Regions from separate parts of the Aerococcus sp. Group 2 genome, predicted to be linked through region 2. Evidence: predicted binding sites of a transcription regulator. Region 2 holds the regulator's gene; each other region holds the start of a gene.
The links. Region 2 encodes LexA, which represses DNA repair genes until DNA is damaged. Its sites were predicted from a motif close to CNAACANNTGTTNG; they were not measured.

Region 1: the regulator LexA is predicted to act here: its motif matches at 1,812-1,825, upstream of uvrA (excinuclease ABC subunit UvrA).
Region 3: the regulator LexA is predicted to act here: its motif matches at 2,691-2,704, upstream of JFU01_RS06825 (Y-family DNA polymerase).

Annotation. Positions count from the first base shown of each region.
Region 1 is NZ_CAJHPA010000003.1:271,364-276,873, forward strand. It holds gene JFU01_RS05925 (purple acid phosphatase family protein) at 1-554, shown strand, start outside; gene JFU01_RS05930 (alpha/beta fold hydrolase) at 772-1,395, shown strand; gene uvrA (excinuclease ABC subunit UvrA) at 1,891-4,713, shown strand; gene JFU01_RS05940 (exonuclease SbcCD subunit D) at 5,408-5,510, shown strand, end outside.
Region 2 is NZ_CAJHPA010000001.1:240,311-245,820, forward strand. It holds gene recJ (single-stranded-DNA-specific exonuclease RecJ) at 1-1,503, shown strand, start outside; gene JFU01_RS01055 (adenine phosphoribosyltransferase) at 1,500-2,015, shown strand; gene lexA (transcriptional repressor LexA) at 2,100-2,711, opposite strand; gene JFU01_RS01065 (Rqc2 family fibronectin-binding protein) at 2,860-4,515, opposite strand; gene JFU01_RS01070 (pyridoxamine 5'-phosphate oxidase family protein) at 4,656-5,078, shown strand.
Region 3 is NZ_CAJHPA010000004.1:146,588-152,097, reverse strand. It holds gene JFU01_RS06835 (MetQ/NlpA family ABC transporter substrate-binding protein) at 1-567, opposite strand, end outside; gene JFU01_RS06830 (LPXTG cell wall anchor domain-containing protein) at 1,006-1,248, opposite strand; gene JFU01_RS06825 (Y-family DNA polymerase) at 1,346-2,635, opposite strand; gene JFU01_RS06820 (NADPH-dependent FMN reductase) at 2,861-3,412, shown strand; gene JFU01_RS06815 (DUF975 family protein) at 3,630-4,502, shown strand; gene JFU01_RS06810 (threonine/serine exporter family protein) at 4,955-5,510, shown strand, end outside.

The sequences.
Region 1 (5,510 bases), on a different contig from region 2:
AAGATGAGGACGTCCAAGTGACCCGGGAAGAATTCGCTAAATTAGCGGATGAACTCGATGTCGATGTGGTTCTCCAAGGTCACGACCACAACTTAACCCGGACTAAGTCCCTAGTTTACACTTCCGATAACTTCTCTTACGGGGAAGTTGAAGACACCGAAAAAGTCGAAAAAGATGGGGTAGAATACCACGTCAATCCAGAAGGGGTTACCTACATCATCCCGAATACCTCAGGGACTAAGGCCTATGACGCCATCTATATGAAGGGTGCTGACCATGTCCACAAGGTTCGTCCTAAATTAGATTGGATGACTGAAGACGATGTTGAGCTCTGGAACGGCCTCTTCGATGTGGCTAAGCAACCCGATGACTCACCAAAATTCGACCACAAACACGAAAACTACCGTCAATCCCAAAATCAAAACTTCGCGGTTTATACCGTCACCGAAGATGAATTCTTAATTGAATTCTATGAAATGAGTGGTAACCTCCACGAAGGTGAAGAACGGACCGTTGAATTAGTTGATTCTTACGGGATTAAAAAGGATAAGTAGAGTGTGACTGGAACACGTTTTAAATAGACTGTGACAGCAGTCAAATTCACTAGAGTCGCTGGCGAAAGTCAGCGGCTTTTTTATTGATAGGGCACAGCTGAGATTATTGAAATGGCTTAAAAGTAGTAGAAAAGATAAATTATGATAGAGGTTGGAATTTAGGATTCTGACTTCTTTTTTATATAATATCTATAGACGAATCTAGGAAGGTCGATATATGAAGAATATTTTAATCCACGGCTTAGGCCAAGATCGTAGCAGTTGGGACCAAGTTAAAAAATATTTAGACGAAGAAAGCGTGACGGTTCAGTGTCCCAATCTCTATGAATTATTTGAGAATGATCCTTATACTTACCAAACCCTTTATCAAAACTTTGAAAGGCAAGTCAATAATTATCCTGGCAAGGTCAACTTATGTGGCCTTTCTTTAGGGGGACTACTGGCTTTAGATTATGCCAAAAATTACCCGGAGAAGGTCAATTCCTTAATTTTAATCGGCCTTCCCTACAAGATCCCTAAATTATTGATGACTATACAAGCGATGGTATTTAAGTTGATGCCAGAATCAAATTTTACACAATTAGGCCTAGGCAAAGATGAATTTATCAGCCTGATAGCTTCAACCAAAGACCTTAGCATTGCGACTCATTTAGAAGAAATAACTTGCAAGACCTTATTAATTTGCGGAGAAAAGGATCGATTTAATCTCACAAGTAGCCAACGCTTTCATACGGCGATTAAAAATAGTGAGTTCAGCCTGGTAAATAATTCAGGCCATGAAGTCAATGTCGACAATCCCCAAGTGTTAGCTCAGCTGATCGCAGGCTTTTGGAAGAATTAAAATAGAACAGATAAACCATTTAGGAGACTGGAATACAAGGACCAGTCTTTTTTCAATATATGAATTATTTAATCAAAATATACTCCAGTCACAGAATGAATGACCTTTGGCGTGACCGTCACACTCTGTTTCAAACCTGCTCGCTGACAAAAGTGAACTCCACTTCAAAAATATTTGTCAATCCTTTTCAAGGATTTCCGCATATTTTTTCCAGTTGCTATAGCTGTAGGAAGCGAAGCGACGTACAGATATAGTATGCGTAGCGTTTCACTTTTTGTCGTCAGCTCGCACTCTCCTGAAAGTTGATTGCTTTTATTCCCGAGCTTGGCTGGTTATAATGAAGGGTGCATCCCGGTCTGGGACGGTTAAGCCGACAATACTAGGTTTGGGGCTTGATTTATGATAAACCATTAAAGAGAACACCTGTTTGTATCAAAATAGCCAATGAAAAGAAAAGCAAATACCTTTTCACGCAATTAAGGAAGTGTGACCGATTTGAAAGAAGAAATTGTCGTGCGTGGTGCACGCTCTCATAATTTAAAAGATATTAATGTGACTATTCCTCGTAACCAGATGGTGGTCATTACCGGCTTGTCCGGTTCTGGGAAGTCCTCCTTGGCCTTTGACACCCTCTACGCCGAGGGACAACGCCGCTATGTGGAGTCCCTGTCAGCTTTTGCCCGCCAATTCTTGGGTAATATTAAGAAGGCGGATGTCGATTCCATTGATGGTTTGAGTCCTGCCATTTCCATTGACCAAAAGACTACCAACCGCAACCCTCGTTCAACCGTGGGGACGATTACCGAAGTCAATGACTATTTGCGGCTGCTTTTTGCCCGGGTGGGGCATCCGATTTGCCCTAATGACGGCACTAAGATCCAAAGTCAGTCCATCGACCAGATGATTGACCGGGTCAAGAATTTAGAAGAACGGACCCGGATCCAAATCTTGGCTCCCATTGTTTACGGGAAGAAGGGCCAACACAAGAAGCTCCTGGAAAAGGTCCAACAACAAGGTTATGTCCGCGTTCGTATCGATGGTGAGATGTATGACGTGGAGGACCTGCCCGAACTGAATAAGAATAAGAAACATGACATTGATGTGGTCATTGACCGCTTGGTGATTAAAGAAGGCATCCGGGCCCGTTTGGCCGACTCCCTAGAAACCGCCCTGCGTTTGACTGAGGGGTATGCCTTGGTCGATATCATTGGCGATGAAGAGATCCTCTTCTCCGAGCACTATGCCTGCCCCTTGTGTGGCTTTACCGTGGGGGAATTGGAACCCCGGCTCTTCTCCTTTAATGCGCCGTTTGGTCGTTGCCCGGAATGTGACGGGATCGGTTCCAAGATGAAGGTGGATGAAGACATCGTGGTGCCTGACCGGACCAAGTCCCTGGATGAGGGGGCCTTGGTGCCTTGGTACAATAAGGCCTCCGGCTACTATCCAGCCCTCTTAGACCAGGCTTGCCGGGCCTTTGATATTCCTCAAAACAAGCCTTTTGAAGACCTGAGTGAAGACCAACAAAACCTGCTTCTCTACGGGTCAGGAGACCAAACTTTCCACTTTAACTATCAAAATGAGTTTGGGAATGTCACTGACAAGGATATGGCCTTTGAAGGGGTGGCTAATAACGTGGAACGCCGCTACCACAATTCCTCTTCCAATATGATCCGGGAAAGCATGAGCCAATTTATGGCGGAACTCCCTTGTCCTAAATGCCACGGCAAACGCCTTAATGAGCGGGCCTTGGCGGTCAAGGTGGAAGGCTTGGATATTGCCGAAGTGACGGAAAAAGCCATTGGCCAAGTGATTGAATTCTTCAAGGACTTGAACTTAGAAGACCAAGATGAAAAGATAGCCCGTCCGATTATGGAAGAACTCCATGCCCGTTTAGGCTTCTTGGATGAAGTGGGGCTGGATTATTTAACCCTGGACCGTAATGCCGGCTCGCTTTCCGGTGGGGAGGCTCAACGAATTCGTTTGGCCACCCAAATTGGGTCTAACCTGTCCGGAATTATGTATGTTCTCGATGAGCCTTCCATCGGTCTCCACCAACGCGATAATGACCGTTTAATCCGGTCCTTGAAACGGATGCGCGACCTGGGCAATACCCTGATTGTGGTGGAACACGATGAAGACACCATGCGCCAAGCTGACTACCTGATTGATATGGGACCAGGAGCCGGTGCCCATGGTGGGGAAGTGGTTTCAGCCGGAACCCCTGATCAAGTCGCCAATGACCCGGATTCCTTGACCGGCCAATACTTGTCCGGGAAACAAGCTATTGAAGTACCTAAAGAACGCCGCCAAACCGATAACGGCTGGCTAGAAGTGAAAGGGGCAGCGGCCAATAACTTGAAAGACGTCGACGTCAAGTTTCCATTGGGATGCTTTAACCTGATTACTGGGGTATCCGGTTCAGGAAAGTCCAGTCTAGTCAATGAAGTGGTTAAGAAGTACTTACTCCGTCACCTCAACCGGGCCCAAGTGGTCCCTGGTAAGGTGAAAGCCATTGAAGGCTATGAGTCTTTAGACAAGGTGATCGATATCGACCAAAGTCCGATTGGGCGGACGCCACGTTCTAACCCGGCGACCTATACCTCAGTCTTTGACGATATCCGCGACCTCTTTGCCCAAACTAATGAGGCCAAATTGCGGGGCTATAAGAAGGGCCGGTTCTCCTTTAATGTTAAGGGTGGCCGTTGTGAAGCCTGCAAGGGTGACGGGATTGTTAAGGTGGAGATGAACTTCTTGCCGGACATTTATGTGCCTTGTGAAGTCTGCAAGGGAACCCGCTACAATGCCGAGACCTTGGAAGTCCACTACAAGGGCAAAAATATTGCTGAAGTTTTAGACATGCGGGTCGACGAAGCCCTGGAATTCTTCCAATCGATTCCCAAAATCCACCGCAAGCTTCAAGCCATTGCTGATGTAGGACTGGGTTATGTGGCCTTGGGTCAACCAGCGCCCTCCCTGTCTGGTGGGGAAGCCCAACGGATGAAGCTGGCCAGTGAACTGCAAAGGGTGGCTAGTGGGAATACCATTTATATCTTGGACGAACCCACCACGGGTCTCCACAGCCACGACATCAAGCGCTTGATCGGCGTCCTCCAACGTTTGGTTGATGAAGGCAATACAGTCCTTGTCATCGAGCACAATTTGGATGTCATTAAGACCGCTGACTATATTGTCGACTTGGGACCAGAAGGCGGAAACGGCGGCGGAACCATTGTCGCCACCGGGACTCCGGAAGATGTCGCCAAAAATAAAGATTCTTACACCGGCCAATATCTCAAACCATTACTGAAGAAGAAATAAGCACATTTTAACAAATAGACGAGCTCTCCAAGTGGGGAGCTTGGTTTTTCTTAAGCAAAATTTGCTTCTTTACTAAATAAAACTAATGAGCATTCGTTTTGCTTTTGAAATTTAGTCGTTATACAGCCATGGCATCGGTTCGAGCCTGAGGTCTCTCACCTAGCGAGCTTCAAAGTCAGAGTGCGACAAAAGTACTAAAGCACTGGAGAGCTACGCATACTATATCTGTAACTCGCTAACGCTTCGAACAGCTATAGCAACTGGAATAAACGAGGGGAAAGCCTTGGCAAAGGCTTGTACATCGTTTATGAAGTGGATGCCAGGGCTACTTTTGGAGCAGATTTCGGCTAGTACGGCTAGCGCCTACTATCCGAGCTACGCATACTGAATCCGTAACTCGCTATGCATCGAACGGCTTCAGCATAATTCACATCCAGTCGGGTTCGTCCTGGCCGCTTTCGTGTCACTTCACAAGTCCCCGCTGCAGTCTTGCAGACTGCTCTGGTGACTTGCTCCAGTGAACGAAAGCTAGTTGCCAGCCCTCACACCCTGATGCTTACTTATTCATGGCTAACGACTAATTTCAAAGCGCCACTACTGCTCAAGTATATTTACCAAAATAAAGTTTATTTAATAAATTTTCTTATCATAAAAAAACAAAATTTTAGTAAGTATGAAAAGAGGAGCTGACCCTATGAAAATTATCCATACTTCCGACTGGCATATTGGGAAGATTGTTAATGACCGGTCCATGTTGGCTGACCAGGAAGTGGTCCTCCACCAGCTGATTGACGAGT
Region 2 (5,510 bases):
GATGAAGAAACTATCGCCTTTAACATAGCTCCACGACTTAATGCCTTAGGTCGCTTAGCTTCGGCTAAACCAGGAGTTGAACTACTCACGAGTTTCGACCCGGATTATTGTCAGGAATTAGTTAATACCATTGAAACGACCAATCAAAAACGACGAGCAATTGTTGACCAGGTTAGTCAGCAAGCGATTCAGACAGTCGAAGACTGGGAAGAATTACCAGAAATTATCATTTTATCTCATTCCAATTGGCATGAGGGGGTTCTAGGTATTGTGGCTAGTCGACTGGTAGAGCGCTATCAGCGGCCTAGTATCATTTTAAATTATAATGCGGAGAAGGCAGAATATAAGGGTTCAGGTCGTTCAGTTGCAGGGATCAACCTCTTCAAGCTTCTCCAAGCTGCAAAGGAATATGCCCCTAAGAGCGGGGGACACGCCATGGCAGCTGGTATGACCATTGCTGAAGACCAATTTGAAGCTTGGAAAGCGGCAATCTATCAGGCAGTTGAGCCCTTCAAAGAGCAATTACAAGGGAAGATTCCTTTAACAATTGACGCCAAGATTACTGCCGATCAATTGACCTTAGAAAATATTCAGGAGCTTAATCGCCTAAAACCATTTGGTACAGCTAATCCCAAGCCTATATTTTTAATCGAAAATGAATCGATTTCAACGCCACAGCAATTAGGAAAAGATAAGAACACCTTAAAATTTTCTTTGACTAAGGAAAATCAACAGCTAGAAGTTATCGGCTTTCAAAAGGGAAATTTGGCTAATTATTTACAGACTGGTCAAATTGTTGATCTGGTTGTCGAAGCATCAATTAATACCTGGCAGGGAAAAAGTCGGCCACAAGCCATTTTACTCGATATGGCTAGCGACCAAAAAATAATCGTTGACTGGCGGAGAGAAAAAAATCCTGACCTTATTTTCTCCCTTTCCCAAAGTTATTATTATTTTGAAAGCAAGTCCTTAATCGCTCAATATAAGGAGCAGATTCCTAGTCAATCTTGTTTAATAGGGGAAGAAGACTTGAAGCAGAGCAGGGAACATTATAGCCAGTTAGTTATTTTTGAACTACCAAAAAATTTGCAAAAGCTAAGAGACTTCGTTCATAATGAGAATATAGAAACGATCTATCTATTTTCATATAGTCCGATATCAGCAAGAAAAATTGGTATGCCCAATCGCGATCAATTTGCTCTGCTTTATCGTTATTTCATTTTCTATAAAGAACTTGATTTGACCGAAAAAAAAGCAGACTTGGCTAGGTATTTAAAGCTACCGCTCCCTCTTCTTAACTTATTGCTAAAAGTTTTAGTTGAAGCAGAGCTTTTAGACCAAGATGGCCAGATTTATCGTATTCGACCAGGGCAGAATAAGATCGATTTAAAAGAGTCAACCAGCCTAAAAAATTGGGCAAGGCAAATCGAAAAAGAAAACTTTCTTTTAAATGAAACCATTGATAATTTAACACGGTATTTTTTCCAGGAGGATAATTTATGAACTTAAAAGACTACATTAAGGATATACCTAATTTCCCTGAGGAAGGCATTATTTTTAGAGATATTACGTCTTTACTCCAGGACCCTGAGGCTTTTCAATATGCAGTTGATAAAATTGCAGATTTTGCTCGTGAAAAATCAGCAGATGTAATCATTGGTCCAGAGGCTAGGGGCTTTATCGTTGGCTGTCCAGTAGCTTATGCTTTAAACAAGGGCTTCGTTCCTGCCCGCAAAAAGAATAAATTACCTCGTGAAAAAGTCAGCATTGAATATGATTTAGAATATGGAAGCAATACTATTGAAATTCATAAAGATGCTATTCAACCTGGGCAAAAAGTCCTCATTGTTGATGATCTCTTGGCCACTGGAGGGACCATTCGTGGCACTAAAAAATTAGTTGAAGAACTTGGTGGGGAAGTCGTTGGCGCTGCCTTTATTATTGAATTAGAAAGCCTTAAAGGTCGTCAACTAATCAATGATTTAGACATTCTGTCCCTCATTAATTATGAATAATGGTATCCAGATACTATAAAGCTTATAATCCAAATAAAACCGCTCTCTAAGTCAGTGTAAATGACTTAAAGAGCGGTTTTTGCTTTAAAAAGTATGTTCGCGGTAAAGGCTAACGACTTTACCTAATATGGTGACGTCATCAAGAATTATTGGCTCTAAACTAGCATTCTCAGGTTGGAGGCGGAAGTGACCGTTTTCTTTGAAGAAACGTTTACAGGTAGCTTCGTCATCATCTGTCATAGCAATAACAATATCACCATTAGATGCCGAACTTTGTTGGCGAACAATGACATAGTCACCATCAAGGATACCGGTTTCGATCATACTTTCTCCGCGAATTTGCAACATGAAATATTCGCCATCTTGACTATTAAGACTTGGTGGGGTGGGGAAATAGCCGTCAACGTCTTCATAAGCATCGATAGGCTGTCCAGCAGTAACCGTACCGATAATAGGAATACCGGGTTGGTCCACGCCTAACATCTTTAAACCTTTATGGGTAATTTCCAAGGCTCTGGGTTTGGTAGAATCTTTGAATAAATAACCACCTGCTTCCAAGCGATTAAGATGTCCGTGAACAGTTGAGGTTGATGCTAATCCTACTTGGTCACATATTTCTCTAACCGTAGGGGGATAGCCCTGATTTTTTACACTATCATAAATGCATTGTAAGACTTGTAGGGGTCTTTCTTTCATATTGTTTCACCGAAACTTTCCATATATATTATCCGAGTCATTTCATTTTTTATCTACTATAAAAATGGTTCAAGCGATTCTCATTCGTGCTTTTATTGTAGCATAGCTCGAAACTTTGTGCAAACGTGCGTTCGTTTTTCTTGCTTGATTAAGCTTGTAAATGGGCATCAGGACTTACAAAGACAGTTTTTTGCTCAAAGTAATTAACAAAGCCAGGTTTAGCTCCATTAGGTTTTTTAACATGCTTGACCTGTGTATAATCTACGGGGACATTGTTGGCCTGCCGGTATTTAGAAAAATAGGCGGCATATGTTGCTGCTTCGATGATCTCCTCATCACTAGGTTGGTCAGTTTCTAATATCACATGGCTGCCTGGAATATCTTTAACGTGAAACCAGTAGTGGTTTTTGTTAGCCCGTCTTGTGGTTAGTTCATCATTTTGCGTATTATTACGGCCAACAAGGACAGTGGTTCCTAAACTTGTTTGATACTGTCTCGGTTTTAAAGGTTTCTTGCGCTTATGGTGATTATGTTTTTGTTGTTTAATATAGCCTTCACGGATAAGTTCTTGACGAATATCTTCTAATTCATTAGGTTCAGCAATTTCAATTTGATCTTGAACGCTTTCTAAATAATCTAATTCTGCTTGGGCAATTTGGCTTTGTTCCTTAATATGCTGTTTTGCCGTATTTAGTTTGCGATAACGTTGGAAATATTTTTGGGCATTTTGGGAAGGTTCTAGTAAAGGATCGAGTGCAATATCGATGAAGTTATTATTAGCGTAATAGTTAGGTAATTGGACACTAGTCATTCCCTTTTCCACTTGAAAGAGGTAAGTGGTCAAAATTTCACCTTTTATTTGATAGTCGTCAGCCTGTTTACTTTTTTCCATATCTTGCTTAAGATTAGCTAATTTACGTTGATTATGCTTAATCCGTTGAGCAACAACCTGGCTAATTTGTTCACTGACCTGATTGACCCGTGAAAAGAGAGCTTTCTTTTCATAGTAGTCGTCGAGGAGCTGGGTAAAAGTTTCGTAACTGGTTTGTGTTCCGCCTAGGCTTTGATAGGGGAAAGCCGTCGCAGTGACCTGACCGTCATTTTGACTCAGGGTTGGTTGGGATTGGTCAAAAGCATTGAGAAAGGCAGTAAAAATCGCACTTTTATCTTGGGATTCAGTCAGTCTCTGAGCTAATTCTATCGCGCTATCTTTGCCAAATCCCATAAAGGTTTTCTGTATTTTTTTAGCGTCAGCCTTAAGGTCATATTCATTGGGGTTAATACTGAAAGGATTGACCTTATCTCCTTGTGGAGGCAGATGGTAAGTAGCTCCTGGTAGGAGGGTACGGAATCGGTTTTGGCTAATATCTATTTTTGTGATGAGGTCGGCAATTTTACCATCCTGATTAAGAACTAGGATATTACTGCGTCTACCCATGACTTCAATAATGAGTTTATAGGGTTCACTAATCCCCAATTCATTTTTGCTTTCAATACTGATAATAATTATGCGGTCGTTTTCATATTGACTGAAATTGATAATCTTTCCTCCATCAATATGTTTACGTAAAAACATACAAAAATTGGGTGGGGTATCTGGCACACTATATTGATGATTAGTAAGCTGAACGCGGGGGGCTTGTGGCGTCGCTGCCAGTAGTAATTTATAATTTTTGCGATTTGACCGAACGGTAAGAAGAATTTCTTGGTCGTAGGGTTGTTGCACCTTTGAGATTCTTCCTCCAGCCAAGCATGCGTTTAATTCTTGTATAAGTCCATGAATAAATAGTCCATCATAAGACATGGAATCACCTACTTTCATAACTTATTATTATAACAAAGAAGCCCAGAAATTGCTAAAAACCTTGATTGTAAGCCTTATCTTTTCGTTTATAACTTAATTATGCTATAATGATGATAAAGTAATGAGAAAGGAATGATTATATGGAATTAAAAGATTATATGAATGTTCTTGAAAATATCGGGGCTTGTGTATTCTCAACAGTAAATGAAGACGGAGAAGCAGATGCACGTTACGCTAATGTTGGTGTAGCGAATGAACATGGAGTATTCTTCATGACTGCTCCTACCACTAACTTCTATAAACAATTAACCAATAATCCTAAGATTGCTATTACTGGTATGTTAAAAGAAGACGGCATTGAAGTGATTCGTTTACAAGGTACTGTTCGTGAAATTGGTAAAGAACATCTTGAAGCAATCTTAAAAGATAACCCATTTGTACAGGATGTTTACCCAGATGAAGAAGAACGTGCAACCGTTCAAGCCTTCCAATTATATGAAGGAGAAGGTTCCTACCAACACCTTCAAAATCACGTTAAAGAAGAATTTTCTTTTGGTGAATAATTAAGAACGTTCGAAAAGACTGTGACCCTATCACAGTCTTTTTTATTGGCTATTATTTTGATAAAAAGAACGTGAAAATTTTTATACTAAATAAGATTGATCGAATTTAAATTATATTTTGCGCTAGAAGCTTATACCAAAGCTCTAGCGCTTTTTTTACCACAAGGAATAAATATTAAAAAATATCTTATAATTCATCTTTGCAAACCTCTACTGCTTTCATTATTGAGTCTTTAGTGACCATTAATAGTATAAAAGACGACAAGCAGGGCTTTGGATCAGCCTGTAAGGCTTTCAGCTGAAATAAGAATACTCCGCTTATATTCATAAGTTGAGGACAAAAGTCTCAGAGTCTTTTTAAAACTAGGTGAAAAATCACAATTTATAAACTTGTGAATAGTATTCCCTGAATTAGAATGTAAGCCTTATAAA
Region 3 (5,510 bases), on a different contig from region 2:
GGTTTGAGCAGCATCCATTTCTTCAATCTTTAGCTTTTTAGGATTTGAAGTAATGTCATCCACTGTTGGAGTAATCCCAGCAGCGTCATCCACTTCAATGAGGCCAGCTGACTCTAAGAGGATAATAGCCCGGCCCCCATTGGTCACGTCGTTAGGAATCGACACGGTGGCCCCGTCTTGTAATTCTGACAGGTCTTTAATCTTATGGGAGTAGATCCCTAATGGTGCCACTACGGTATTCCCAATGGAGACTAAGTCCGTGCCGAATTGTTCATTGAATTTATCTAAGAAAACTTGGTGTTGGAAGGCATTGAGGTCAACTTCCCCCTCTTCCAAGGCCTTATTAGGTTGGTTATAGTCAGAGAATTTGACGTATTCCAAGTTAAGCCCCTCACCTTTGAGACGTTCTTGGACGGTATCCCAGTCGCGAGTATCATCCCCAACCACCCCCAGTTTGACTGTGGTTTCTTGCTTGCCTTCACTGCCACTGCCACTATTAGACCCACAACCTGCTAAGGCGAGAATACTTAATGCACTTGTTACCAATACTTTTTGCCATTTCTTCATTATAAAGACCTCCTAATATTTTCCATAAAAAAAGTCCCTTACTATTCACTTGAATAGCAAAGGACGACGTATCGTGTTACCACCTTTTGTTCAGAGTCCTACTATTGGATATCATTGTAGCAACTCCCTCAACCTAGCCGAGACCTTAACTGTCTAGACTAGTGCTCCTGCTATCGACCGAGCCCAGCCGACCTTGTCTACTTATTGACAAGATATCCTCAAAGGCCATCTTCAGCGCCTTTCACCTAGTTCCTCTCACCAAACGGAACCTCTCTTCAAAGTGGCTAACACTTACTCTCCTTATCAACGGATGATTTTATGGATAATTAACTATGCACTTAGTCTATCACCAGGAATCGCTCCTTAGCAAGTGTTCGCCTGATACTGGTTTATCATCACTAGTGTTCGTTTTTATCGATAGCTAGATTAGGATGAGCCCTATTTCTTGTTTTTACGGTTACGGAAGAAGAAAAATCCGCCCACAATCAGTAAGACGATACCGACAATTAGGGCTGTTCGAGTCACTTGGGCCCCAGTTTGTGGCAAGCTTTGACTGTAATAGGTTCCCGCTAGTACACTAGTCCCATCACCTAGTAAGAATACCACTAAGGCACTGAAAAGACTTAAGAAGTAAGCCGGCAAATTGTTACTTATTTTTAACATGATCTTTGTATTTTTCATCAGAATCTTCCTCTCTCTCTCATTTTCTAAACCCATTATAGCAAAAATGAGACTTACACCAAATTCATAACTATCCTGCTGACTTTTCGATCGCAACTTAAGCCTGGTGGCCGCCGATCAGCTTATTGCGCTCTAAGCCAGTCGCCCCTTCCACCAAACTATTGGCATAGAAGAGCGAGCTAGGGCCATAGTGGTCGTGGATTTTTTGCATGGTGTCATAGAGACGTTCTTTCTGCAAGGTGCGGTCCGGGTCTTCAAAGAGACTAAGTTGAATGCCCACCTTTTCTTGAAATTTACTAGCACTGAGGGCGATTTGACGGATGGGCTGCTTATCCTCATAGTACAAACGAAAGAGTTCCACCCAGGCGGCATTGAGGTCTTCAGGACGGTCAGTGGGATCAATGGGGACTTGATGGCGGAAGCCACGCTCAACCACCTCGTGGGAATACCCGATTGACAGAGAGACTTGGCCAGCGAGTAAATGGTGTTGGCGTAAGCGGGCCGCGATATCATTGCCCATCTCGCGAATGATAATAGCCACTTGACCTGGGTCAGTATAATCGCGCTGAAGGATTTGACTCTTACCAAAAGACCGCGAGGAAGGCACATATTTGTCACGGATAATGCTGTGATCAATCCCGTTAGCATGTTCAAAGAGTTCAACACCAATAATCCCTAATCGCTTTTGCAGGAGGTAAACATCGGCATGGGCTAATTCTTCCACAGTATAGACCCCTAATTGGTTGAGCCGCCGCTCTAAGCCCTTGGCAATCCCCCAGAAATCCCTCAGTGGGTCAATCTTCCAAAGCGTTTCGGGGATCGATTCATAGGACCAGTAATCAATATAAGGCGGAGTTTTCTTGGCTGAATTGTCCAGACACAGTTTAGCCAAGAGCGGGTTATCACCAATCCCTACCGTGGCGGTAATTCCAAAGGCCTGGTAGACATCGGCTTGGATTTTTTGGGCAATGGCTTCATTACTACCAAATAACTTGTGACTATAAGAAACATCCAAGAAACTCTCGTCAATACTATAGATATGGAGATCTTCTGGGGCGACGTAGTTCAAAAAAATCTCATTAATATCAAGATTAATTTCAATATATTGGCTCATATTGGGAGGGACAATTTGAATATTGTGGTGGCGGGGAAATTCAAAGAGCCGCGACCCGGTTTTCAAACCATACTTGGCCTTGACTGTTGGCGTAGCAGCCAGTACCAGGCCGCCATTAGCTTCTCCCCGTGACATGACGACTAATTCTGCTGTCAAGGGGTCCAGTTGCCGGGCCACACATTCCACACTAGCGAAAAAAGACTTCATATCGATGCATAGGACATCGTGTTTAGGTTCTCTACTATAATCAAAATCATAATTGTAGCGTTTCATAACTATTATCCTCTAACTGATTCAGTGACTGCTTGAACAACTTTTCTTCATTTTACGAACATATGTTCTATTTGTCAAGTGGATTACTAAAGCTAACTTTTAGCCACTTATTAAAAGTACTTACTTTTTGTGAGCATAAAATTTGTCATTGGCTTTCTTAGTGGTTAAACTAGGTAGTGTAGTTAGAAATTTAAAAAATAAAAAACGAAAGTAGGAGATATTATAATGACTAAATATGGTGTTGTTTTAGGTTCAATTCGTAAGAACTCATTTTCAGAAGCGATTGCTAAAGGAATCGTAAAAGGTTTACCTGAAGATGCAGAAGTCACCTTCATCGAAACCGCTGACCTTCCCCTCTATAGCCAAGACTATGACGAAGCACCAGAACAACCTAAAGAATATACGCGTTTCCGTGAAGAAGTAAAAGCCCAAGACGCTATCATCTTCGTTACCCCAGAACACAACCGTAGCGTTCCAGCAAGCTTGAAGAACGCCATTGACTTAGGTTCTCGTCCATACGGTTCCAGTGTTTGGGAAGGTAAACCAGCTCTTGTTGCTTCTCAATCACCAGCAGGAATTGGTGGGGCTATTGCTAACCACACTCTCCGTCAATCCTTAGTCTTCTTAGATATGCCAGTGATGCAACAACCTGAACTCTACATTGGTAACTCCGCAAACTTCATCGGTGAAAACGGTGAAATCACTGCCGAAGATACCCAAGAATTCTTAGCTAACGCTGGTAAATCCTTTGCTGAATTTGCCGCAAAATTCGTTTAAGCCTAAAACTTTAACCAGATAAAATATCGACAACGGGCCGTGACCATATGAAAGTCACGGCCCTTTTTTAATGCTTCACTTTGTATAAAATAGTCAAGCGATTCGCTATTTAATGACTTGAGGAACTTCATTTTTTTCATTTTTAAATAAAGTCTGCTGTGTTATCCTAGACTTAAGAAAAATTATTAGTCACTTAAACTCAGGAAAGGAGTTTATTATGGATAAATTAGCGCTTCCTAACCGGGCGATCCGTCAATCAGAAAAGGAAATTACCCCAAAAAGTCTCAAGTTCTTACTGGCTGACTTTGCTATTATTGTGATTCTTAGTTCTGCCATTGCATCAATTACTGACTTTACCTTTGCCCGTTTTCAATTCTCCGAGAATTCCATTGATTTGGTCAACACCTTGATTTCTACCCTGGTCTTTGCCCTGCTGAGCTATGGGATGACTTGGGGCTTGGTCGACGCAGCGAAAAACCGTAGGCCCTACCAAGCTTTGAGTGTGTTCCGACCTTTTAAGAAGAATTTCTGGCATAATGCTTGGACCAGCCTCTTAGCGCAAATCGTCAATATTATTGTGATTTGGCTAATCTCTTTTCTAACAGCCTTTGCCCTCCTCGTTTTCGCCGCCCTAGTCTTTGGCTCTGACGATGCCTGGCTCATAGTTGTCCTGGTTGGTGGGGGACTTTTAATCGGCTTAATTGCTTATTGGGTCAATATTAGTTTAGCTATGACCCCTATTTTGTTAAAGGAAGAACCTGAGATGGGCGCCTTCCAAGTCATCAAGACCAGTTGGGGCTTAATGAGAGGCAACCGCTGGAGATATTTCTGCTTGATGCTTAGCTATAAGTGGATCGCCTATCTGCTCATTTTCATCTCCCTCGTTGTGAGTTTTGGGGTTATCGTCTCTGTCGACACAAGCTATGGTTCAGGACTCAATTTCTTAGGGTTAGTCCTCTTCTTTGCTGTCGCCCTCTTCATCGTGTTCGTTTCTGTTTACTACGGACTGCGTTCGAAAGTAGCCGCTGCAGTCTTCTACCAAGCCCGGCTCGAACAAGAACGCGGTATTATCGAAGGCCAATTTGAATAGATTTAGACATCAAAATAAAATAATATGCCTAAGTGACTCACTAATTTAGGGGTCACTTTTTGTTTTGTATGGAATCTTTAATTTTTATTCTTGTTGACAAGTTATTTAGCAATATTTATTAGTCATCTAGCGGTAAGCAGTAGTGGCGCTTTGAAATCAGTTCTTAGCCATGAACAAGCAAGCCATATGAAGCTCGCTAGGTGAGGAACCTTAGTCTGAGCCGATGCTGCTTTAACCGTTGGAACATCAGTGACTTACGGATAAAGTACAAAACGGCTTTAGCCGTTATTGACCCTCTATATTTCAACGACTAGATTTCAAAAGCAGAACGAATGCTTATTATTGGATGAAGAATTTTTTACTAGTTATTGTCTAAATAAGCTTATCAAAAGTCCTTCTATGCTAGAATGAGAGTAAATGACTGGCACAAATTATCCAGGAAGGAGATTACTATGGCAGCCATCAGCGAAGAACAAAACCACTTACTTTTATCCACTTGTTTACTGGCCGGTAAGATCATGATGGAATCAGGTTCCGAATCCTACCGGGTCGAAGATACTATGCAGCGGATCGCCCAAAACAGCCACCGTTTCGATACCGCCTCCTATGTCACCAACACGGCCGTCTTTATGAGCTTAAATAAGCACTCAGACATGCAAATGGTCTTAGTCAAAAAGACCTCCACCGACTTAGCGAAAATTGATGACACCAACCAACTTTCCCGCTCTTACGCCGAAGGAAAACTTAACCTAGAAGAACTCTATCAGGCGCTCCAGGCCGTTGATAAGCAAGAAAAAACCTTCCCCTTTAGTGTGCAATTATTAGCTGCGGGCGCCGCCAGTGCTGCCTTTATGCTAATGATTGACTCAACCAACTACTGGGATATTGGTTTTGCCTTTGCCATTGCCATCATTGGTTTTGCTATTTCTGAATACTGCAAGGTAGAATTTGAAATTACCTTCCTCAGTGACTTTTTTGCGACTACCGTCATCGGCTTTTTAGCCCTGT